Regions from separate parts of the Salinicola lusitanus genome, predicted to be linked through region 1. Evidence: predicted binding sites of a transcription regulator. Region 1 holds the regulator's gene; the other holds the start of a gene.
The links. Region 1 encodes FliA, which starts transcription of late flagellar genes. Its sites were predicted from a motif close to CTAAAGTTNNNNNNNNNNCNGCCGATA; they were not measured.
Positions count from the first base shown of each region.

Region 2: a site for FliA is predicted at 9,620-9,646, ahead of flgK (flagellar hook-associated protein FlgK). Genes of this name have one in related genera too.

Region 1 is NZ_CP151919.1:3,810,120-3,821,755, reverse strand. Features, by position in the region: gene flhA (flagellar biosynthesis protein FlhA) at 1-1,590, shown strand, start outside; gene AAGT95_RS17250 (flagellar protein FlhE) at 1,587-2,012, shown strand; gene AAGT95_RS17245 (RNA polymerase sigma factor FliA) at 2,143-2,841, shown strand; gene AAGT95_RS17240 (PqiC family protein) at 2,982-3,602, opposite strand; gene pqiB (intermembrane transport protein PqiB) at 3,599-5,251, opposite strand; gene AAGT95_RS17230 (paraquat-inducible protein A) at 5,244-6,611, opposite strand; gene AAGT95_RS17225 (calcium/sodium antiporter) at 6,915-7,883, shown strand; gene AAGT95_RS17220 (ArsA family ATPase) at 7,909-8,850, opposite strand; gene AAGT95_RS17215 (cory-CC-star protein) at 8,880-9,176, opposite strand; gene AAGT95_RS17210 (carbon starvation protein A) at 9,163-10,920, opposite strand; gene AAGT95_RS17205 (multidrug effflux MFS transporter) at 11,079-11,636, opposite strand, start outside.
Region 2 is NZ_CP151919.1:3,498,907-3,510,542, forward strand. Features, by position in the region: gene AAGT95_RS15665 (histone-like nucleoid-structuring protein, MvaT/MvaU family) at 1-80, shown strand, start outside; gene AAGT95_RS15670 (flagella synthesis protein FlgN) at 151-603, opposite strand; gene flgM (flagellar biosynthesis anti-sigma factor FlgM) at 643-918, opposite strand; gene flgA (flagellar basal body P-ring formation chaperone FlgA) at 1,034-1,807, opposite strand; gene flgB (flagellar basal body rod protein FlgB) at 2,017-2,436, shown strand; gene flgC (flagellar basal body rod protein FlgC) at 2,441-2,851, shown strand; gene AAGT95_RS15695 (flagellar hook assembly protein FlgD) at 2,881-3,582, shown strand; gene flgE (flagellar hook protein FlgE) at 3,647-4,939, shown strand; gene AAGT95_RS15705 (flagellar basal body rod protein FlgF) at 5,001-5,768, shown strand; gene flgG (flagellar basal-body rod protein FlgG) at 5,830-6,612, shown strand; gene AAGT95_RS15715 (flagellar basal body L-ring protein FlgH) at 6,669-7,325, shown strand; gene AAGT95_RS15720 (flagellar basal body P-ring protein FlgI) at 7,400-8,470, shown strand; gene flgJ (flagellar assembly peptidoglycan hydrolase FlgJ) at 8,470-9,561, shown strand; gene flgK (flagellar hook-associated protein FlgK) at 9,708-11,336, shown strand; gene flgL (flagellar hook-associated protein FlgL) at 11,422-11,636, shown strand, end outside.

The DNA of each region.
Region 1 (11,636 bases):
GCGATCGATGCCGATCTCAACGCCGGTCTCATCGGTGAGGAAGAGGCGCGCAGGCGCCGCACCGAGATCAACCAGGAGTCGGAGTTCTACGGTTCCATGGATGGTGCGAGCAAGTTCGTCCGCGGTGATGCCATGGCCGGGCTTCTGATCATGGTCATCAACCTGATCGGCGGACTGATGATCGGCGTCGCCCAGCACGGCCTGCCCTTCGGCGAAGCCGTGAAGACCTACACCCTGCTGACCGTTGGCGACGGACTGGTTGCCCAGATTCCGGCGCTGGTGATCTCGACCGCGGCGGGTGTGACGGTGTCACGGGTCAATACCGACCAGGACGTCGGCCAGCAGTTGCTGAGCCAGTTGTTCAACAATCCGCGAGTGATGTTTCTCGCCGCCGGCGTGATGGGGCTGCTCGGCATGATTCCCGGCATGCCTAACGTCGTGTTCCTGCTGTTTGCCGTCGTGCTGGCGGCACTGGGGTGGTGGATCCTGCGGCGTGAACAGGTCCAGGCGGTCCGCTCGGTGGAGGAGAGAGCGCCACCTGCGGTGCAGGAGACGCCCGAGGCGAGCTGGGATGATGTGCAACTGGTCGACACCCTGGGGCTGGAGGTGGGGCATCGTCTGATCCCGCTGGTGGACCAGCGCCAGAAGGGAGAACTGCTGGGGCGAATCAAGAGCGTGCGCAAGAAGTTCGCTCAGGACGTCGGCTTTCTGCCGTCGGTGGTGCATATCCGCGACAATCTGGAGCTCAATCCCAATGCGTACGTGATCACCCTGAAGGGGGTGGAAATCGGGCGGGCGGAGGCGTTTCCGGGCAAGTGGCTAGCGATCGACCCGGGCCAGGTTTCCGGTGCCATCGAGGGCAGTCGTACCCAGGATCCGGCATTCGGGCTGACGGCTTACTGGATCGAGACGGCCCAGCGCGAGCGTGCCCAGATCTACGGCTATACCGTCGTCGATGCCAGTACGGTGATCGCGACGCATCTCAATCACCTGCTGCACGAAAACGCCGGCGACATGCTGGGCCGGGCCGAGGTCCAGCAACTGCTGGACAAGGTTGCCGAGCATCAGAAATCGCTGGTGGAAGACGTGGTACCCAAACTGCTGCCGCTGACGTCGCTCCAGCGCATTCTGCAGAACCTGCTGGCCGAGGATGTCCCGATTCGCGACATGCACACGATTCTCGACGTGCTGGCGGAGTACGCCCCGCAGCAGTCGGATGCCAACGAGCTGACCGCCCTGGTGCGGGTCGCGCTGGGTCGAGCGATCACCCAGCAGTGGTTCCCGGGGCGCGAATCGATGCATGTCATGAGTCTCGAACCCCGGCTGGAGCAGGTTCTCACCCAGGCGCTCAACAACGGCGGTGCGCTCGAGCCGGGGCTGGCCGATACCCTGATGCAGCAGACGGCCGCCGCGGTCGAGCGCCAGCAGAGCCGGGACGAACCGACCGTGCTGGTGGTACAGCATGGATTGCGCGCGTTGCTGTCACGCTTCCTGCGCCGCCAGATCAAGTCGCTGGTGGTGCTCTCGCAAGCCGAAATTCCGGACGATCGCAATCTGCGGGTCACCACCACCATTGGCGCGCCGCCATGAATCTTCGCCGCACGCTAGCGTCGTGGCGCATCGTGCTGGGCACGGTCGTCGCATGGCCCATCGCGTTGACCTGGGCTGCCCAGGGAACCTGGGTGGCCCCGCTGCCGGGCCAGACCGTGGTGATGTCGGAGCGTCCGCTGGCAGGCGTCGAGATCCAGCCGCCGCCCTCCCTCGGGGAGGCGAGGATCGATCGCGTTCGCTGGACGTTCCGTACCGATGCGCCTGCGCCGGCGCTGAAGGCCTGGCTATGCCAGCAGACGTTCTGCCTGCCGCTGGCCCGACGTCAGGGGGAAACGCAGCACTTCTCGGGACGTTCCGCCGCCAGCCCGTTCCGGCTGCGGTTCCAGCTGCCGGTCAATGATCACGGCGTCGACAGGGTGAGGGTCTCGGCCGGCCAATTGATCATCGATTATCGCGGGTGACGCCGACAAACAATCGAAATAGCCGCCGGATAACGGGCAGTTTGCCGTCTTGGCTAGGCGTGCGGGCGGCATAATGATGTCATTGGGTCATGCGTTTCGGTGACCGTGGGTTTTTGGACGAGGCCATTCGATGTATACCGCACAAGGCAAAATCGATCAGCACGCAGTGATTGAGCAGTACTTGCCGATGGTGAGACGCCACGCGCTCTCCCTTCAAGTGCGCCTGCCCGCCAGCGTGGAGCTCGACGATCTCATCCAGGCCGGAATGCTGGGCCTGCTGGATGCCATGGGCCGTTACGACAATGCGCACGGCGCCAGCTTCTCGACCTATGCCAATCAGCGAATTCGCGGCGCGATGATCGATGAACTTCGCAGTCGTGACTGGATGCCACGGAGCGTGCGGCGCAGTGCCCGAGCCCTGGACCAGGCGGTGAGAAGGCTGGAGCAGCAACTCGGCCGCGCCCCGGAAGAGCGGGAGATAGCTCGCGAGATGGGAATATCCCGCGACGAATACCATCAACTGCTGACGGACGCCAACAACGGCTTTCTGCTGGCGTATGACGAGAGCGATAGCGAAAACGGCGTAACGGCGGTTTCCGAGGGGGGGCCGCCATCGCCGCTGGAGGCGCTCCTCGACGCGGATAACCGGGCCAACGTCATGGCGGCGATCGATGCGCTGCCGGAACGCGAGAAGCTGCTGCTGGGGCTCTATTATCAGGAGGAGCTCAACCTGAAGGAGATCGGTGCCGTGCTCGGCGTCAGTGAGTCCCGGGTCTGCCAACTGCACAGCCAGGCGGTTGCCCGGCTGAGAAGTCGGCTCAATCACTGATCGGGTCCCGGTCGGCCGAGAAGCCGGGATAACTCTGCGCCGCCGGCGCTGACAGATTCATCGACCCGGGGACGGTCACCGTGACCGCTCCCGGGTCGACGCCACTCAATGTCCGAACGGGCCCCTCGAACTGGCGCCCGTCAATCCGCGGATGGCGCCGCACGAACCGACGCCGCGACCTGCCGCGCCACCTCCTTCCACACCGCACCCAACGCGCGCACCAGCGCCGGATAGCCGTCATTCTCCAGTGGCCGGGTCACGTCGAAATGGCGTTGCATCACCAGCCGGTTACCGTCGTGGAGTTGCCACTCCCCGGAGGCCACGGCGCGACCGTCGTAGCGTCCCTGGAACTGATCGACGCTCAGCGATAGCCGCTGCGTCCCGGCGCCGCCCTGAGCCGAGCTGACGACCGTCACGCCCGGCAGCTCGGCAGACAGCGACTGGCGCAACTGGCGTGTCAACTGGTGGCCCAGCTCTTCGGCCCACAGATTCTGATTGGCGGCATTGAGCTCGATATCGCTGGTCTGCATCACGATACCTTCTTGATCGAGATAGCTGGCCACCTCGACCGGGCTGACGCTGAGTTGCCGATTCCCGGAGATCGACGACGTTGGCGACGACGGCGGACTCGCGACCTCCGGCAGGGTATAGCGATTGGTTGGTGTCGATTGCGCGGCACAACCCGCCAGGGCCGCGGTCGCGATCATCAGCAGGGTCGTGGCGCCGAACTGGCGCCAGCGGAACATGAGTAAGGCCATCATTGGGGAGCTCTCGGCACAGGGTCGGTTTGGACTTCGCGATCGAAGATCAGCGCATTGGGCTGCTCGCGAAGAGTCTTGGCCACCGGCTGCAGATCGCGCATCAATATTTCCAGCTGCTTGAGGGTGTCATTCAACTGACGGTACCCCGAGGAGCCGGCAGAGAAGCCGTTCAGCGTATTCTGCAATTCCTGGAGCGTGTCGTTGAGACTGCCCGGTAGCTGTTGCGTCGCGGGGTCGGAGACGATGGCATTGACCGATTCGGCGATCTGACGCACCTGCTCCAGCGTCTGCTGAGAGGTCTGCATCGTCTGATCCAGGCGGTCGAGAATCGGCTCGACTTGCAGATTGTTGAGCTTGTCCAGCAGGTTCGAGATCTTCTGTTCGATCTGCGCGAAACCACCTGAAACGGTCGGGAACACGGGCTTGCCGTCGAACGTCAGCGGCTTGTAGGGATCGGCGTCCTGGCTGAAGTTGAGATCGACGAACAGTGCACCGGTCAGCAGGTTGCCGGCCTTGAGCGTGGCGCGCAGCCCGAGGTCCTTGAACATCTTCTCGAAGCGCTGACGCACTTCTTGATCGTCGATATTCTTGTTGATGTCCTCGCCGCTCTCCAGTCGCTGAGGTTCGATCCGGATCAGCACCGGAATCGCGAACTGGTTGAGACCGTCCGGTTGCGGGGCGGTGAAGTGCCACGGAACCGCGACGACGGTACCGACGCGCACGCCGCGATACTCCACCGGCGCGCCGCGACTGAGCCCTCTAACGGTGTCATCGACCAGCAGGACATATTCGATGTACTGGTCATAGGTTCCCTCGCGCGCACTCTCCTCGCTGTTGTAGAGGGTGTAGGTCGCGTCCTGCTTGGCCGGACCGCCCCGGGTCACGTCCTCCGGCACGCCGAAGGTGACGCCGCCGCTGATCAACGTCTCGAACGAGTCCAGGTTGACGTTCACCCCCTCCGAATCCAGCTGCACGTCGATGCCGGAAGAGCTCCAGAAACGCGTGGTATCGGTCACCAGACTGTCGTAGGGAGACTGGATGAAGATGCGGTGGCGCATCTCCCGTTTGTCGGGGTCGAAATCGGTACTCTCCACGCGACCGACGGTATAGCCCTGGTAGGTGACCGGATCGCCGGCGCTGAGCGAATTGCCGACCTGACTCACCAGGTTGATCCTGAGTCCAGGGGCATCCGGCGGTGCGACCGGCGGCTGTTCGAGGACATCGAAGCTGTCCTGAGCTTCATCGCTCTTGCCCGGCGCGAGCTGGATGTAAGCGCCGGACAGCACGGTATTGAGACCGCTGATGCCCTCGCGCCCGATGCGTGGCTTGACCACCCAGAAGCGCGTCTCGGCATTGAGCATTCGCGCCGCGTCGTTGGACATGCGCGCAGTGACCACGGTGTGTGACAAGTCGTCGGAAAGGCGGACGGCCTCGACATGGCCGACTTCGACATTGCGCGTCTTGATCAGGGTCTTGCCGGCCTCTATGCCCTCGGCGTTGTCCATGTTCAGCGTGATCAACGGCCCTCGGCTGGAAATGTTGTCCCACACCATCCAGGCACCGATCAGCGCCGCCAGTAGAGGCACTATCCAGATCGGCGAGAGTCGCGATTGCGACACCCGTTTGGCGCGTTGCATCGAATCAGGCATCGTCGGCTTCCTTGACGGGCGAGTAGGGTGACTGGCGTTTGAGCGCGGCCGGCATGTGGGGCTGCATGTTGCGCGCGTCCCAGATCAGGCGTGGGTCGAAGCTGATCGCGGCCAGCATGGTGATTATGACCACCGCGGAAAAGGCGAGCGCCGCCGGGCCCGGCGTGATCGCCAGCAGCGATCCGGCATGGACCAGCGACACCAGAATGGCGACCACGAAGACGTCGATCATCGACCAGCGCCCGATCAGTTCGGTGATCCGGTACAGCTTCTGGCGCTTGTGCTTGAATTCGGATTCACCGCTGCGCCGGACTGTAATGCAGAGCCAGCCGAGTGCGAAGACTTTGCCGATCGGCACCACCACGCTGGCGGTGAAGATGACCAACGCGATGGGCCAGTCGCCGTGGCCGAGAAAGATCATGACGCCGCCGATGATGGTCGAGGGCGTTTCGTTGCCCAGCGACGTCGTGGTCATGATCGGGTAGAGATTGGCGGGGATGTAGCAGAGAGTTGCGGCGATCAGCAGCGCCCAGGTCTTCTGCAGACTGTGAGGGCTCCGGAAGCGTAGCGGCTCGCCACAGCGCTGGCAGCGCCCGCGCCCGAAATGGCCGAGGCGATTGACCAGGCCGCAGGTCGGGCAACCGGTGAGCTTCTGTTCGGCGGCCGGCTGGCCCGGTCGGCACCCCTCGGGGGCGAGCGGCTCACCCACCAGCGAGAACCACATCCAGTCGGTGTCGATGGAGCGTGTGGTCAGCAGCAGCAGCAGGGCGTAGACGCAGAACGCCCAGAACGAAAGGCCCAGGTCGACGGATGCCATGCCGGCGATCTTGATCAGGCTGACGAGGGCGCCGATGACGAACACGTCCGCCATCATCCAGGGGCCGAGATGGGAGAGCGCGCGAGCGATGCGGTAGCTCCGCGGCAGCGGACGTCGTTGCAGGAGGCCGAGGTGCAGCCAGACGACGGCAAGAAGATAGACCGTGGGCAGCACCACGACCGTCAGCAGTACCAGCATGCCGACGAACGGCTCGTGGAACCTGACGAGACTGGCGGAGGTGTCGACGAGATGAATGGCATTGCTGACACCGCGCGCTTCGAAACTGATGAACGGGAAGTAGAGCGCCGCCGCCAACGCCATCAAGGCGCTGATGGCAAATGCCAGGCTGCGCTCGGCGGGGCGAAAATGTCGGTGGCTGAGTGTGTGACCACAGCGTGGGCAACTGGCTCGCTCACCCGGATGCAGAGGCGGCAGGGCGACCAGTAGATCGCATTCGTGGCAGGCACGAAGACGACGACGCGTCCGTCGAGGCGTCAGGAAACTCGTCTTGTCGATGTCAGAGTCACTCTTGCCTGCTGCCAAAGCCGTACCCGATGCGAAAGCTGGATGAAAGGCGTACCACGCTGCTTGATGTCAGCATGTTACTGGAATACATACGTCCGTGCATGTTTGTTGGATGCACTCGAAGACGCTGGCGTTGTTGTCGAAAAGTCATGATAGTTCAGCCGCTTGGATACTATAGTAGGCTAAGGCCGTTTTGCCGAAGAAGCACAATCGCTTACCTGGGCGGCAGAGGCGTTCTCCGGAGCGCAGCCGGGCGCTCTGTCGTTGCCCCGCCACCGGCTGTCGGGGCCTTACGAACATAGGGGAGATCCTAACGTGTGGATGGCGCTGGCGGCCATTGTGGCCGGACTCGTGGTACTGGTGTGGAGTGCCGACCGATTCGTGGATGGCGCCGCGGCGACGGCTCGTCATCTGGGGCTCCCGCCACTATTGATCGGCATGGTGGTGATCGGTTTCGGCACCTCGGCTCCGGAGCTGATGGTATCGGCGCTGGCAGCCGTCCAGGGCAATCCCGGCCTGGCGCTGGGGAACGCCTACGGCTCGAACATTACCAATATCGCCCTGATCGTAGGGCTGGTGGCGGTGATCAGCCCGCTGACGGTGCACTCTCAGGTGATCCGCCAGGAGTTGCCGGTGCTTGGGGGGGTAACGCTGATTTCGTTCTGGTGCCTGCATGACGGCGTGATCTCGCGCGTCGATGCGGTCCTCCTGCTGGCACTGCTCTTCGGTTTCCTTGGCTACAGCATCTGGCGGGCCCGCAGTACCCACGGCGATGCGCTTGAGACCGATGTCGAGGCGCATGCGGCAGCAGACGCCATGTCGCTGAAGCGCGGCGTGGTCTGGACGCTGGTCGGCTTGCTGATGCTGATCGTCAGTTCGCGCTTTCTGGTCTGGGGCGCGGTCACGGTCGCCGAGGCGTTCGGGGTTAGCGATCTGGTCATCGGGCTGACGGTGGTCGCCATCGGCACCTCGCTGCCGGAGCTTGCGTCTTCCATCAGTGCGGTACGCAAGAACGAGCACGACCTGGTGATCGGCAACGTGGTGGGCTCCAACCTGTTCAACACCCTGGCGGTCGTCGGCCTGGCCGGCGTGATACACCCCATCGACGTCGATCCCGACGTGCTGGTCCGGGATTGGCCGGTCATGGCGGCATTGACGCTGGCGCTGCTGGTGTTCGGCATCGGCATCAAGGGGCAGGGCCGCATCAATCGGCTGGAAGGTGCCGTGCTGCTGATCAGTTTCGTGGCCTACACCACGTGGCTGGTCTACAGCGTGATCGGCACGCGCTAGGCCATCGACTCGGGCCGCCCGACCCTCATGGCTGGGCGTGCCACGGCGCCAACCCGCTCAGCGCTTGCTGGAGCGGTACCAGATCGTCACAGCAGGCCGGGGCATGGGACTGGTGATCGATACGTATGCGCTCGCGGTCGGGGAAGGTCGCCTCGAGATGATCGATCCAGGGGCGTTGCTCCTCGCGCCAGTTGGCGAGCCATTGGCTGTCGATCTCGGCAGGCAGGCACTTGTTGATGACCACGGCGCCGACGTGCAACCCGTGACTCTCGAGCAGTTGGCGGGTGCGTGCGGTTTCCAGTGCCGGCAGCCGTTCCGGGTTGGCGACCAGGATCACCGCCGAGTGCGCGGGGCAGGTCAGGTGCTCGCGGGCGGCGGCGAGACGCCCGCGGCGGCGCATCAGCGTCTCCTGGATGGGGTCGTCGACGACCTCGCCGTCGCCGAGCCACGCCTTGTAGTCGCTGCGTACCTTGCGGCGGCGCTGCATCAATCCCTCCACCCAGGCGCCCATGATCTCGGGCAGCGCCAGTAGACGTACCGTGTGCCCGCCGGGCGCGGTGTCGAAGATCAGTCGATCGTACGCGTCGCCGGTATCCAGCAACAGGCCCACCAGGGCATCGAACAGGGCGGCTTCCTCGGTGCCGGGAGCATGTCGTGCGAGGTCGAGCTGGCGAAACACGGTTTCGCTGCGTTCGCCGCTGACCAGGGGGCGCAGCGTGGCCTTGACCTGCTCCAGGTAGCGTTGCGTCTCGTGATCGGGATCGAGCTCGACGACGTCGAGACCGGCCCGCATGCGCGTTGGACTCGGCCCCGGCGAGCGCCCGAACAGATCCGCCAGATTGTGGGCCGGGTCGGTGGAGACCAGCAGGGTCCGCCAGCCGGCCGCCGCGCAGCTCAAGGCATAGGCGGTGGCGCAACTGGTCTTGCCGACGCCGCCCTTGCCGCCGAAGAAAAGGCTCTTGGCCATGCGGGGTTCCTTGTGCGACATGCGCCCGCCTAGCAGCAGCGGAAGCCCGCCAGGGGCGAGCGCGGCATGCCCTGGCGGGTGTGCCACTCGTGGAAGCGGTCGAGCATGTGCGGGTAGAGCTCCAGGGTCATGTCGCTGACGGGATTGGGGATTCCCATCATGTCGCAGAAGCACAGCAGCATGAAGAGATCCTCCTCATCCTGCAGCTCCCGGGCGATTTCGCGCCGGTGCGGCAGGCTCAGGACCGCGTCGTATCCCTGGATCGCGCGATGTAGCCGCGATCGCCACAGGGCAACCGTGGAGACCTCGTTGTCAGGGCGATTCATCGGAGCTCAGCGATGGCTGCCGTGTGCCAGTGTCGTCCTGGCGGAAGCTGCGCGACGCCTCGAGCAGGATCCACAGCGTGAACACCATGATCAGGCTCCCGAAGATGAACAGCAGCCAGTTGCGGTCGGCATCGCCGAAACCCGACCAGGTGAAGATCACCTGCTGGCCCATGGCCCATAGCGTCATGACCAGCAGGAACAGCATGGGGGCCAGGGTGAAGATCACCGGGCGGCCCTGGCGCTTGAGCCATACCGAGACCAGCATCAGCGTGATGCCGGCCAGCAGCTGGTTGCTGGTGCCGAACAGCGGCCACAGCAGGTAGCCGCCGGAGCCGAAGCCGTTGGGACCTTCCGGCAGGATCACCAGCGCGCCGCTGGTGATAACGGCGATGCTGGTCGCGACGTGCTTGCGGGCGATGACCGGCATGCCGTACTCGTTGCCCAGCTCGGCAATGATGTAGCGCATCAGGCGCACGGCGGTATCCAGGGTGGTGGCGGCGAAGCTCACCACGATCACCGCGATCAGCGTCGACCCCACCTGTTCGGGAATGCCGAGATTGCCGGCGAGCTGGCCGGCACCCCTCACGAACGACCCCAGGCCATTGGAGCCGGCCGCGGAAAAGCTCGAATAGGTGGCGGTGAAGTCGGCGCCTGAAGCGAACAGGGTGCCCACCGCGATGATGGCGATCATCGCCAGCATGCCTTCGCCCAGGGCGCCGCCATAGCCGATCATCCGTGCATCGGTCTCCTTGTCCAACTGCTTGGAGGTGGTGCCCGAGGCGACCAGGCCATGGAAGCCGGAGATCGCGCCGCAGGCGATGGTGATGAACAGCAGCGGATACCAGCTGATCTCCGCCTCGCCGTTGATGCTGGGCGCGGTCATCTCCGGCGCGCCGAACAGCAGCCCCAGGTACAGCAGCGCCAGGCCGACCACCAACTGATGCGAATTGATGTAGTCGCGCGGTTGCAGCAGTTTCCAGACGGGGAGCGTCGAGGCGATGTAGACGTACACCATCAACACCACGATCCAGACCAGAAAGGCCATCGAGGTGCCGTTGAAGCCGCCGACGACCGGTGCGTCGGCCCCGCCGAACCAGCTCACCAGGTCGAACTGCAGCAGCGGCACCTCGCTGGCCACCAGCACCGCGCCGTACATCACCGCCAGAGCGACCACCGACGGCAGCAGCATCGAGCCCGAATGGCGATAGACGCGATAGCCGATCCACACGGCAAGCGGAATCTGGATGAAGACCGACAGCACACTGGCCGGGAAGGTGATGAACAGCTTGGCGATGACCCAGGCGAAGACCGCGTTGACCATCAATACCAGAATCAAGATGATGAACAGGAACAGCAGTTTGGCACGCTGTCCGATCAGCCGGTTGGCCAGTGTCCCGATCGAATGGCCCTTGTGGCGGTTGGAGAGCACTACCGCGCCGAAGTCGTGGACGCCGGCGGCGAAGACGGTGCCCAGCACCACCCACAGGATGGCCGGCAACCAGCCCCAGTAAATCGCGATGGCAGGCCCCACGATGGGCGCCGCCCCGGCCACCGAGGTGAAATGGTGGCCCCACAGAATCCACTTGTTGGTGGGAACGTAATCGACACCGTCGCGATAGGTATGCGCCGGCGTTTGAAAATCGGCGTCGAGTCGGTAGATGCGTTCGGCGATGAACTTCGAATAGAACCGATAGCCCATCACGAAACACACGGTACCGAACAGAGCGATCCAGATAGCGTTCATGGGCATCCCCTAGACCGTTTCGGCGGGCGTGGCGGAGCACGGCCACCTGCGTTGTCGTGGTATGCCTACACTACCGAAGAACAGGAGGGCGCTCCGTTAGACGAACGCATCAGGCGCGCGAGGGGCCCTGACGAGACCCGAGACCTCCCACCTGCGGCTCAACCCGGGGGCTGGCGATCGAACCGCAGCGCGGTTCTCAACGCGATCTGGCCGATCACGGCAGCCGTGGCCAGTACCACGGCGGCACCCAGGGCCGGATTGTCGCCCAGGCCGGCCAGCGCCGTGCACAGAGCACCGATGCCCATCTGGGCGAATCCGTAGAGCCCGGCCGCGGAGCCGACCACCTTGGGATTGATGCCCACTGCCAGCGTCAACGCGGTCGGTCCGGTCATTCCCACCCCGAAGGTGAACAGCAGCACCGAGGCTTCGAGGGTGACCGCCGAAGCCCAGCCCGCCAGCACGATGACCAGCATCGAGATTCCGCCCGCCAGGCTCAGCAGGCTGGCAGACAGCATCAATCGCACCAGGCCGATGCGGTGAATGGTGCGATTGGTGATGAAGTTGCCCAGCGAGATGCTGAGGATCAGCAGCGACAGGTAGTACGCCACGTGGCTCGCCGGCTTGCCCAGCTGTTCGACGAAGATGAACGGCGCCGAGGCGACGAAAGCGAACATCGCCGTGGTGACGCAACCACCGCCGATCGCGTACCCGATGAA
Region 2 (11,636 bases), 310 kb from region 1:
ATCACAAGACCTTGAAGGCCTGGAAAGACGAGCACGGCGGCGATACCGTCGAATCTTGGGTCGTCAGAACGGAAGACTGAGCATTTACTACTGTTACTTCGCTTGGTCTAAAGAGCCCTCTGCCATCGTTTTGGCGGAGGGTTCTGCTTTTCAGGCCTTGGAACTGATCCCGCCGAAGCCGCCATGTCGGGATTGGCCGCTTGGCCCGTAGACGCTGCCACCAATGGCACGATTCAGGAAATCGATGGCCTGTTGGTTATGCTCCAGCCGCTGGGAGATAATGTGGCCGTTGAGACGGTTGGTTTGGCGAACCTGTTCCGCCAACCGGCGAATACGCTGCCAGGTCTCGTCCATGCCGGTGGCATTGGCGAACTGGGCCGCGCCTTGGCTGCCGACGCCAAATCCCTGCGACCGTTGCTGCTCCCTGCGTAGACCTTCGAGTCGATCAAGCTCGCTCAGTTGCTTTTGCTTCGATGCCGCCAGCGTGCTGAGACGCTCTCCATCGGCGTTACCCGAGCCCAGGCAAGTGGCCTCGGCATCCAGGGTTTCGGCGAACGCTTGCAGCAGGGCCTGTTGTTCGCGGAGCAATTCGGCTGGCGTCATGAAAGATTCCTGAATCCGGACCTGAAGTCAGTCAGATGATTAACGCTCACCCAGCATGTCGCGGACGCTCTGGATCAGGCCGTCGGCGATCTTGCCGGTATCGAGTTCGAGCCGGCCCTCGGAGATGGCCTGGCGAATGTCGTTGACGCGAGCAGTGTCGATGTCGCCGCTATCGTCAGCGGTCGGTATCTGGCTCAACGTCGTGGTCGAACCGGCCGCCGTCTTGGCGTTTCCCAGCGATTCAACACTCTTGCGCTGCTCGGCGGCTTCGTTCTGCGTGGGGCGAGTCAGCGGCTGTGTCTGGTCGATTTTCAAAGTCGTTACCTCATGGCTGGATGCACGATGACGGGGTTTCCTACGTTATCGGCAGCGCCCGCGGAAGCTGAAAGCAATTAAGGAAGAGTTTTGTTAAGAAATTTATCCGGGTAGGCTAGAAGTCCACCCGCAGTCGATCCTGCCCTGTCACTCTCCCTTGGAGAATCTGGTTGTTCTCCGTCTTGAGCCGAATCGTACTCCCCAGCCCACCGTTGTCCAGCGCCTCGACGTTGCGACTGACACGAAAGCCCTGGCCGACGGCGGTGAGTACCACCGTGTCGCCACGTTTTACCATCCAGGGCTTGCGCACCATGCTCTCGGTCAGGGTGGTGCCCGGCGGTATACGCCGGGTGGCGACCATGCCGTCCACCTGGGCGGGGTCGTCCAGATAGCCACGGCGGAGCCGGGAAATGTCCGTCTGCTGCCAGTCCAGCGCCCTCGCATCGATCCTTTGCCCCGGCTCGATTGGCTGGCTGGCCACCAGGTGACGGACGACCGCGGAAACCGTTGCCTGCACATAGCGGGTGCGGCTGCTGTCGCTGCCACAGTGCACGCCCACGGTCACCCGGCCTTGGGGAACCCCAGGTCGAGGCAGGAAAGGTTGGGGTGTCGGACAATCCCCGAGATCGGCTGCACGATCCTGAACCGCTATCTCGACCTGATCCCCGAGTGAAGCGGTCTGCTGCTGGAGAAAGCGCGTGACGCTCGCGCTGATCGCATCGTCCGGCGGAACCTCGGTATCCGCCTGCGATATCGAAGGTATCGGTAACAGCGACAGCGCGAACAGCAGCGCCATCAGCGTCATGGCTCCGGTCCAGGCGATCCGGCGCAGACCGGGGCGGCACTTCGACATGGCGCGCTGAAACGTGTCGGGCGGATCTGCTCGCATGTCATGGACCTCGGTGGCTGGCAGGCTCGCGGTGTACCGCGTCGATCGACGGAATTCCCCATAGTGGAAGCGATTTTAAACGGGCCCGCCGCCAGGCATTGATAAAAATGGCGCGCAATTACGGGTCTGTTTACACATTTGCCACGAACATCCCGCCGCTATTCTCCACTCTGTCAATTTTCCAGCGAACGCCATTCGAGGTGCACGGCATGTTCGACAAGTTGGATAACGCGGTGCGCTTCCAGCAGGAGGCCATCAATCTGCGTGCGGAGCGCCAGCAGGTTCTGGCCAATAACATCGCCAATGCCGATACGCCCAACTTCAAGGCCCGGGATTTCGATTTTCGCGCCGAGTTGAACCGGGTGATGGAGCAGGGCCGCAGCGAGGCTTCCGGTGGGCTGTCACTGGCGCGGACCTCGGCCCGGCACATTCCCGGGCAGGCCGGAGGCGGGGCGGGCGTCCGGGATCTGCTCTATCGGGTGCCGGATCAGCCCAGTCTCGATGGCAACACGGTCGACATGGATCGGGAGCGCTCGGCCTTTGCCGACAATTCGCTGCGCTATCAGGCGGATGTCACTTTCGTCAGCCGCAAGATCCAAGGGCTGAAGAAAGCCATGCAATCGGAGTAACACGATGTCGATGTTCAGCGTATTCGAAATTTCCGGCTCGGCGCTGTCCGCCAATTCACAGCGGATGAACGTGACGGCCAGCAATCTGGCCAACGCGGACAGTGTCGCCGGTCCTGACGGGCAGCCTTATCACGCCAGGCAGGTGATGTTCCAGGCGATGAGCCAGCAGGGCGGCAGTGCAGGCGGTGTTCGCGTCAACGGCGTGATCGAGGACAACACCACGCCGATGCGCATGGAGTATCGACCGGGGCACCCGTTGGCGAACGACGAGGGCTACGTGACGATGCCCAATGTCGACCCGGTCAACGAGATGGTGGACATGATCGCCGCCTCACGCTCCTACCAAGCCAACGTCGAGGTCATGAACACCGCCAAGACGCTGATGACGAAAACACTCACCATCGGCGAAGGCTGATCGGTGTCGGTCCATAGCGAGGAGAGGTCATGTCCAGTCCGGTGATCGGCAACAGTACCCTGGCCAACATCAATGGTGCGGCCGCCAAGAGCTCTACCACGGGAGTCGACTCCGGCAGCGAGCTCAACGAGCGTTTCATGACGCTGCTGGTGACACAGTTGAAGAACCAGGACCCGACCAGTCCGATGGAAAACTCGGACATGACGGCGCAACTGGCTCAGATCAACACCGTCAGCGGTATCGAGAAGCTCAACGACAGTCTGTCCGCGATTACCGACCAGATCGACGCGGGCCAGGCGTTACAGGCCACGGCCTTGATCGGTCAGGGCGTGATGGTGCCGGGCAACAGGATCCTGGTGGGAACTTCCGAGGATGCCAACGGTGTGGTCACCACGCCTATCGGCGTGGAGCTGGATAGTGCCGTCGAGGATCTGCAGATCGATATTCGCGGTGCCAGCGGCGAGATCATCGACAGCTTCTCCACCGGGCCCTTGTCCGCGGGCGTCCACAGCTTTACCTGGGATGGCAAGTTGGCCGATGGCTCCAACGCTGCCGTCAACAGCACCTACACGGCTTCCCTGACCGGCACCGTAGGGGATGAAACCTACGCGCCGGCTGCGCTGAACTACGCCCTGGTCAACGGGGTGATTCAGGGGGCGAACGGCGCCCAGCTCGACTTGGGATACGCTCAGGATCCCGTGGCGCTCTCGGAAGTACGTCAGATTCTCTGAGCGAGATTCAGTAACGACATCAACCGTTCTAGCGGACGCAACCGATAAACGTAGGGGATCAGTCATGGGCTTTTCGCAGGCATTGAGTGGCGTCAACGCCGCTTCCCAGCAGTTGGATGTGATCGGCAACAATATTTCAAACTCCCAGACCAAGGGGTTCAAGAGCGGATCGGTCCAGTTCTCGGACGTATTCGCCAATAGCGCCGTGGGCCTGGGTACCCGGGTCTCCGGCGTGCTCCAGGACTTCAGCACCGGCAGCCTCGAGTCCACCGGACGCAACCTGGACATCGCCATCAGCGGCGACGGCTTCCTGCGCTTCCAGCAGGAGGGCGAGGTCGGCTACTCGCGCAACGGCCAGTTGACGCTGACCGCCGACGGATTTCTGGAAAACGCCCAGGGCGCCCGGCTGATGGGCTACGGCCTGGCGGATGCCACCAACGTCAACTCCGGCGTTGTCGTCGGCGGCCAGCCGCAGGTGCTCAACGTGCCGGCGGCGGACATGCCGGCCAGTGCTACCGGTGCCACCGGCACGGGGATCAACATTCAGCTCAACCTGGATGCCTCCACCGTGGCCGACGACTCCTCGACCGCCGTGCTCTACGACAGTCTTGCGGCCAAGACGGCGGGGGACACTACCCAGCAGACGAACGTCGCCTACAACTACTCCACCAGCTTCACGGTCTACGACTCGCAGGGCGCGCAGCACAACGCCACGCTGTACTTCCAGAAGACCGACGACAATGCCTGGAGCGCCCGCACGGCGCTGGACGGCGTGCTCACCGATCAGACGCTCACCGCGACCTTCGATAGCGCCGGCAAGCTGGCCACCATCGACGGTGAAGACGCCACCGCCAATCCGGTTAACTGGCCGAACCTGGCGTTCACCGACAACGAGCTGGGCGACGGCGTCGATCCGATCAGTGCGACCTTCAACATGGCGGGCAGCACCCAGTTCTCCAACGACTCCACGGTCAAGAGCCTGGCGCAGGACGGTTATGCCTCCGGCGCCCTGGTGGGCGTCAGCTTCGCCGATGACGGCTCCGTCGTCGGCAGCTACTCGAACGAGAAAACCATCGATCTCGGACAGATCGCGCTGGCCACCTTCCGCAACCCCGAGGGGCTGTCGCCCTCCGGCGGCAACCTGTTCGCGGCGACCGCCACTTCCGGCAACGAGCTGCTGGGCATCGCCGGGACGGGCACGCTGGGATCGATCGAGGCCGAGACGCTGGAAGCTTCCAACGTCGACCTGACCCAGGAACTGGTCAACCTGATCATTGCGCAACGCAACTATCAGGCCAATACCAACTCGATCCGTACGCAGTCCGAAGTCATGGATCAGATCGCCCAGCTGCGCTGACAACGGCACGCTGCCGGTCAAGTCTTGACCGGCAGCCACCTCGCTTCCAAAGGGTTTCAGCATGGACCGGATTCTCTATACCGCCGGGGGTGGCGCAAGCCAGACCATGGCTCAGCAGTCGGTGGTCAACAACAACCTGGCCAACGTCAGTACTCCCGGGTTTCGTGGCGAGCTGATGGCTTTTCGCGCGGTGCCGGTGGAGGGCGACGCGCGCCTGCCGACGCGCATCGCTTCGATGATGACCACGCCCGGCGCCGATTTCACGCCGGGCACCATCAGTACCACCGGGCGCAGCCTCGACGTCGCGCTGCAGGGCGACGACACCTGGCTGGCGTTGCAGTCGCCGGACGGCGGGGAGGCCTACACGCGGCGCGGTGATCTCCAGGTCGACGCCACCGGCCTGCTGACGTCGCTCGGCAACCCGGTTCTCTCCGACAACGGCCAGGCGATCGTGGTACCGCTCGGGGGCGACGTGACGATCGCCGCGGACGGTTCGATCAGCGTGCTGGAGCCGGGCCAGAATCCCGACGCCGTGGCGCCGCTGGCGCGTCTGAAGATGGTGGTTCCGGGCAACGACAATCTGGTGCGCGGGGAGGATGGCCTGTTCCGCAGAGTGCCGGCGGAAGGCGAGGACGTCGCGGCCCCGTTGCCGGCCGATGACACCCGGCGACTGGTTCCCGGCGCGCTCGAGGGCAGCAACGTCACTCCGACCGACGCGATGATCTCGATGATCGACAGCGCCCGGCGCTACGACATGCATATGAAAGTGATCGAAAGCGCGGATGAGAACGAGCAGCGCGCCAACAGTCTGCTTTCACTGACCAGCTGATGCCAATTTCGACCAGCGGTGCCAGCCACAGCGCGAGCGCACCGATAGTGAGGTTCCTGTCATGATCAAATCTCTATGGACGGCCAAGACCGGTCTGGAGTCGCAACAGGTCAAACTGGATGTGATCTCCAACAACCTGGCCAACGTCTCGACCAACGGCTTCAAGCGATCCCGCGCGGTGTTCGAGGATCTGCTCTACCAGAACGTGCGTCAGCCCGGCGCTCAGTCGTCGGTCGTCGACAACTTGCCTTCCGGCATGCAGGTGGGTACCGGTGTTCGCCCCGTGGCGACCGAACGACTGCATACGCAGGGCGGCTTGCAGAATACCGAGAACTCCCGCGATCTGGCGATCAACGGCAAGGGGTTCTTTGCCGTACAGATGCCGGACGGCACCACCGGCTACACTCGCGACGGCAGTTTTCAGGTCAACGAGAACGGCCAACTGGTCACCGCCAGTGGCTATCCCGTCGATCCGCCGATCGTGATCCCACAGAACGCGCTCTCGATCACCGTCAGTCAGGACGGTGCCGTATCCGTCACCCAGCCGGGGACGTCCCAGAGCAATGCGGTGGGGCAGATCATGCTCTCAACCTTCATCAATCCGACAGGACTTCAGAGCATCGGCCAGAACCTGTACCTGGAGACCGATGCCTCGGGTCCGCGTACCGATCTCAACCCGGGGCTGGATGGTGCCGGCAAGCTCTACCAGGGCTATGTCGAGACCTCCAACGTCAATGTGGTCGAGGAGATGGTCAGCATGATCGAGACGCAGCGTGCCTACGAGATCAACAGCAAGGCCGTCGAAACGTCCGATCAGATGCTCCAGCGTCTGACGCAGCTATAAATCGGGGAAGTCGCGTGTTGCTGACCGCAGAACTAGCCACGACGTGGCGCAGAGTGATGATGCTGATCGGCCTTGGGCTGACGATGGTCGTGACGGGCTGTGCGCAGATTCCCAGGCACTCCGTGGTCGAGAATTCCGCACCGGTGGAAATCCCCTCGACGCCGCCGGCCCAGGCCAACGGCTCCATCTATCAGGCGCGCTTCGGTTTTCAGCCGCTGTTCGAGGATCGGCGTCCGCGCCAGGTCGGCGACATCATCACCATCGTGCTCGACGAGCAGGTCAGCGCCAGCAAGAACTCCGCCGCAAACGCCACTCGCAACGGCTCCACCACCTTTACACCGGGGGTGGTTCCCAACCCGATCGACTTCCTCGAGAGATACGGTACGGATCTGGCGGGCGAGAACGTGTTCAACGGTTCCGGGGGGGCGAACGCCAACAACACCTTCACCGGGACGATCACCGTGACCGTCTACGACCTGCTGGCCAACGGCAACCTCAAGGTACGGGGGGAGAAACAGATCGCGATAAACCAGGGCACCGAATACATCCGGTTCTCCGGCGTGGTCAATCCCCGGGCGATTACCGGCGCCAATACCGTGCAGTCGACCCAGGTCGCCGATGCCCGCATCGAGTACATCGGTGACGGCTACATCAACGAAGCGCAGAACATGGGTTGGCTGCAGCGCTTCTTCCTCAACGTCTCGCCTTTCTGATGCCTATGATCCGCCTGTTCCGTTCGATCCGGTCGTGCCGCCCGTCGCTGGTACAAACATTGGCGTTGGTGACGATGCTGCTGTTCAGCCTCGGTGCGCAGGCCCAACGCATCCAGGATCTCGCCAACTTCTCGGGCGTGCGTGACAACCCGCTGGTCGGCTATGGACTGGTGGTCGGCCTCGACGGCACGGGAGACCAGACCACCCAGGCGCCGTTCACCGGCCAGAGCATCACCAACCTGTTGTCGCAGCTGGGGGTGACGATCCCGGCCGGCACCAATATGCAGCTGCGCAATGTGGCCGCGGTCATGGTGACCGCGAAGTTGCCACCGTTCTCGCGCCAGGGGCAAGAGATCGACGTCACCGTCTCTTCCGTCGGCAACGCCGACAGCCTGCGGGGCGGCACGCTGTTGATGACGCCGCTCAAGGGCGCGGACGGTCGTGTCTACGCCCTGGCCCAGGGCAACGTCTATGTGGGGGGCGCCGGCGCCCAGGCGGCCGGCAGCAGTGTGTCGGTCAACCACCTGGCGGCGGGCCGAATTCCCGGGGGCGGGCTGGTCGAGCAGGAGGTGCCGGTGCGGCTGGGCGACGCCAGCGGCACCCTGGACCTGTTCCTCAAGCAATCCGATTTCGAGAACGCTCGCCGGATGGTGGCGGCCATCAATCAGGAGTTCGGCGCGCCGGTGGCGGCCGCGCTCGATGGGCGGACGGTGCAGCTCAAGCTGCCGGCCAACAGCAACGATCGGGTCACCTTCCTGGCCCGGGTACAGGGGGTCGACGTCACCACCGAACGCGGCCCGGCCAAGGTGATCGTCAATGCCCGCACCGGCTCCGTGGTGCTGTCGGATACCGTCACGTTGAACCGCGCGGCGGTCGCCCACGGCAACCTGTCGATCGTCATCGACTCCAACCCCCAGGTCAGTCAGCCCAACGCGCTGGCCGGCGGCGATACGGTGGTGGTGCCGAATGCCGATATCAGCGTGCAGCAGGAGGGCGGTGCACTGCAGGTGGTCCAGACCAGCGCCGACCTGATGGATGTCGTCAACGCACTGAATGCCCTGGGGGCCTCGCCACAGGATCTGATGTCGATCCTGCAGGCGCTGAAGTCCGCAGGCTCGCTCAACGCTGAACTGGATATCATCTGATGGCACTGGGTAACGATCTCTCCGGCCAGTTCGCGCTCGACGTCCAGAGCGTCCAGCGGCTCAAGTACAGCGCTGCGAACTCGCCGCAGGACAGCCTCAAGGAAGCGTCGCGCCAGTTCGAGGCCGTCTTTCTGCAGATGATGCTCAAGAGCATGCGCGATGCCAGTCCCAAGTCCGGGCTGCTGCAGAGCCATCAGATGGACATGATGCGCTCGATGCAGGATCAGCAGTGGGCCCAGCAGTTGGCGGGAAAGGGACTGGGACTGGCCGATCAGCTCGTGCAGCAACTCGAGGGCAGCGGCCTACCCGGGACAGCGGCGCTGCCGGCCGCCAGCGAGCGGGAGGACGCCTCGACCTTGATTGCCGGGATCCCCCGCGGCACGCCGCGGCTGCTGCATGGTGGCCTGCGCACCCCCGGATTCGCGCCGGACGTCTCCCGACATGGTCTGGCGATGCCCGGGCCGTCCGCCAGCGGTGCGACCGCCGGCGAGTCGGCCGGCGCAGGGACGACAGGGCTGTCGGGCGCCGATTTCGGCGACCGACCGGCCCACGTTCGCGCTTTCCTCGAGCAGTTGGCTGGGCCGGCCCAACGTGCCGAGCACTCCTCTGGGGTGCCCGCCGAACTGATCCTTGCCCAGGCCGCGCTCGAGACCGGTTGGGGGCAGCGCGAGATCCCCACGGCAGGAGGGGGGAACAGTCACAACCTGTTCGGCATCAAGGCTGGCCAGTCCTGGCAGGGCACCACCACGGAAATCACCACCACCGAATACGTGAATGGCCGGCCGATCAAGATGGCCGACCGGTTCCGCGTCTACGACTCCTATACGGAGGCGTTCGCCGACTACGCCAGGTTGATCGGGGACAATCCCCGCTACCAAGGGGTGGTAGCGGCTTCGTCGCCCGATGAGGCTGCCCGGGCGTTGCAGCAGGGCGGCTACGCCACGGATCCGCGATATGCCGCCAAGCTCCAGGCGATCATGGCGCAGTTGGGCGGCTTGGACGCCATTCCTGACCGCGGGCTGCTGGCGGCCGCCACCAGCGACGACGACAACCCCTTCGGTCCGGATACGCTACCTTCCGCGATTTTCTAGGGCCTGGCCGCATGGCGGTGGGCAGTAACAAAACATTGCGAAATCACCCCGGCCGGGATTCAAGAAGTGGCGGATACAGCCGATAGAAATCATAACTTTGCATGGATCCGCGCCGGACTCTGGATGGCGTTTCACGGGATAGCGATATGAGCCTGTTTTCGATTGGTCTCAGTGGGTTGAGCGCGGCACAGAACGCGCTGTCCACCACCAGCAACAACATCAGCAACGTCTATACCGATGGCTACAGTCGACAGCTGACGCTACTGGGCCAGAATGCCAGTGGCGGCGGCGCCGGATCCGGCGTCAGCGTCGACGGTATCCAGCGCCAGTACAACAGCTATATCAGCTCGCAGCTCAATCAGGTCAACAGCCGGCAGTCGGCGCTGGAGACCTACCAGAGTCAGGTCAATCAGATCAACGATCTGCTGGCGGACAGCGACTCGGGCCTGACGACGCTGATGCAGGGTTTCTTCTCCAGCGTGGAGGATCTGACCGGTTCGCCAGCGGACGCAGCGGCGCGGGAAGGTGTGCTGGGTACGTCTCGCAGCATGACGGCGCAGTTCCGTGCCTATGACGGCTATCTCAGCGACATGCGCGAGGGCATCAACGGTCAGATCGGCGACGTGGTCACCCAGGTCAACAATCTCAGCGACCAGATCGCCGATCTCAACAAGCAGGTGACGCTGGCGCGGGCTCGCAGCGGTGAAGAGCCCAACGCCCTGCTCGATCAACGCGACAAGCTGGTCAGCGATCTCGGCGATCTGGTCGACGTCAATGTCCAGGTACAGGACGGCTCCACCTATCAGGTATCGCTCTCCAACGGCATGCCGCTGGTCGCGGGCAACAAGTCGTTCGACCTGGTGGCGATGAAGGGCAATGAAGATCCCTCGTCCATCACGCTCGGTTATGAAGATGGCGGCGGGACGCGCTCCGCGCTCAAGGAGTCCGTGGTCAAGGGAGGCGAGCTGGGCGGGCTGCTCAGTTTCCGCAGCGAGACCCTCGATAGCACGCAGAACCAGCTCGGCCAGTTGGCGGTGACGCTGGCCCGCAGCTTCAACGCCCAGCATGAAGCCGGGGTGGATCTGAACGGCGATGCCGGCGAGGCGTTCTTCGCCATCGGCAGTCCGACCGTCGTCAGCAGCGCGGTCAACAACGGGAGCGGTTCGCTGGCCGCCGAGTACGGTGATGTCAGCGAGTTGACGGCGGACGACTACCGGCTCACCTATCAGGCGGACGGCAGCTATTCGGTCGAGAACCTCGGCAGCGGCGAGACCCGTTCGGTATCGCCGGCCGGGGATGGCACGCTATCCGTCGGTGGCGTGACCCTGACGCCGAGTGGCACGCCCGCCGAAGGCGATGTCTTCATGCTCCAGCCGACGCGCAACGCCGCGGGTGTATTCGAAGTCGCGGTTACCGATACCGACAAGATCGCCGCCGCGGATGCCGACAGTGGCGGTAGCGGCGATAACCGCAACGCCCTGGCTCTGCTTGACCTGCAGAATCAGAGGCTGGTCGGCGGCAGCAAGACATTCAGCGGAGGCTACGCCTCGCTGGTCAGCGATGTCGGTAATCGGGCTGCGATCACCCAGGCCAACCTCACCACGCAGACGGGGTTGAGCGACCAGCTCTTCGCCTATCAGCAGGCCGACTCGGGCGTGAACCTGGATGAAGAGTACGCCAACCTGCTGAAGTACCAGCAGTACTACTCGGCGAATGCCAAGATCATCGAGGCGGGCTCGAGCATTCTGGACACGATCCTGGGCCTGCGAGCCTGAGCCAGGGATCGCCAAGAGTCGATTTCGCGTCGTTATTGAATAGCCATTGAGTGCGCCGTGTGGAGGCGCCTTCGAGGAGAGAGCCGTGCGTGTCAGCACCGTGATGATGTTCGAGCGCAGTGTCAGCTCGATGAACCGCCAGCAGAGCGCCTTCATGCAGGTGGGCGAACAGATCGCCTCCGGCAAGCGCGTGGTGCGTCCCTCCGACGATCCCCAGGCCGCCTCGCGCGCGGTGGGCGTGTCGCAGTCGCTGGCGTCCAACGCCCAGCAGAGCGACAGCCGGATCACCGCACGCAACTC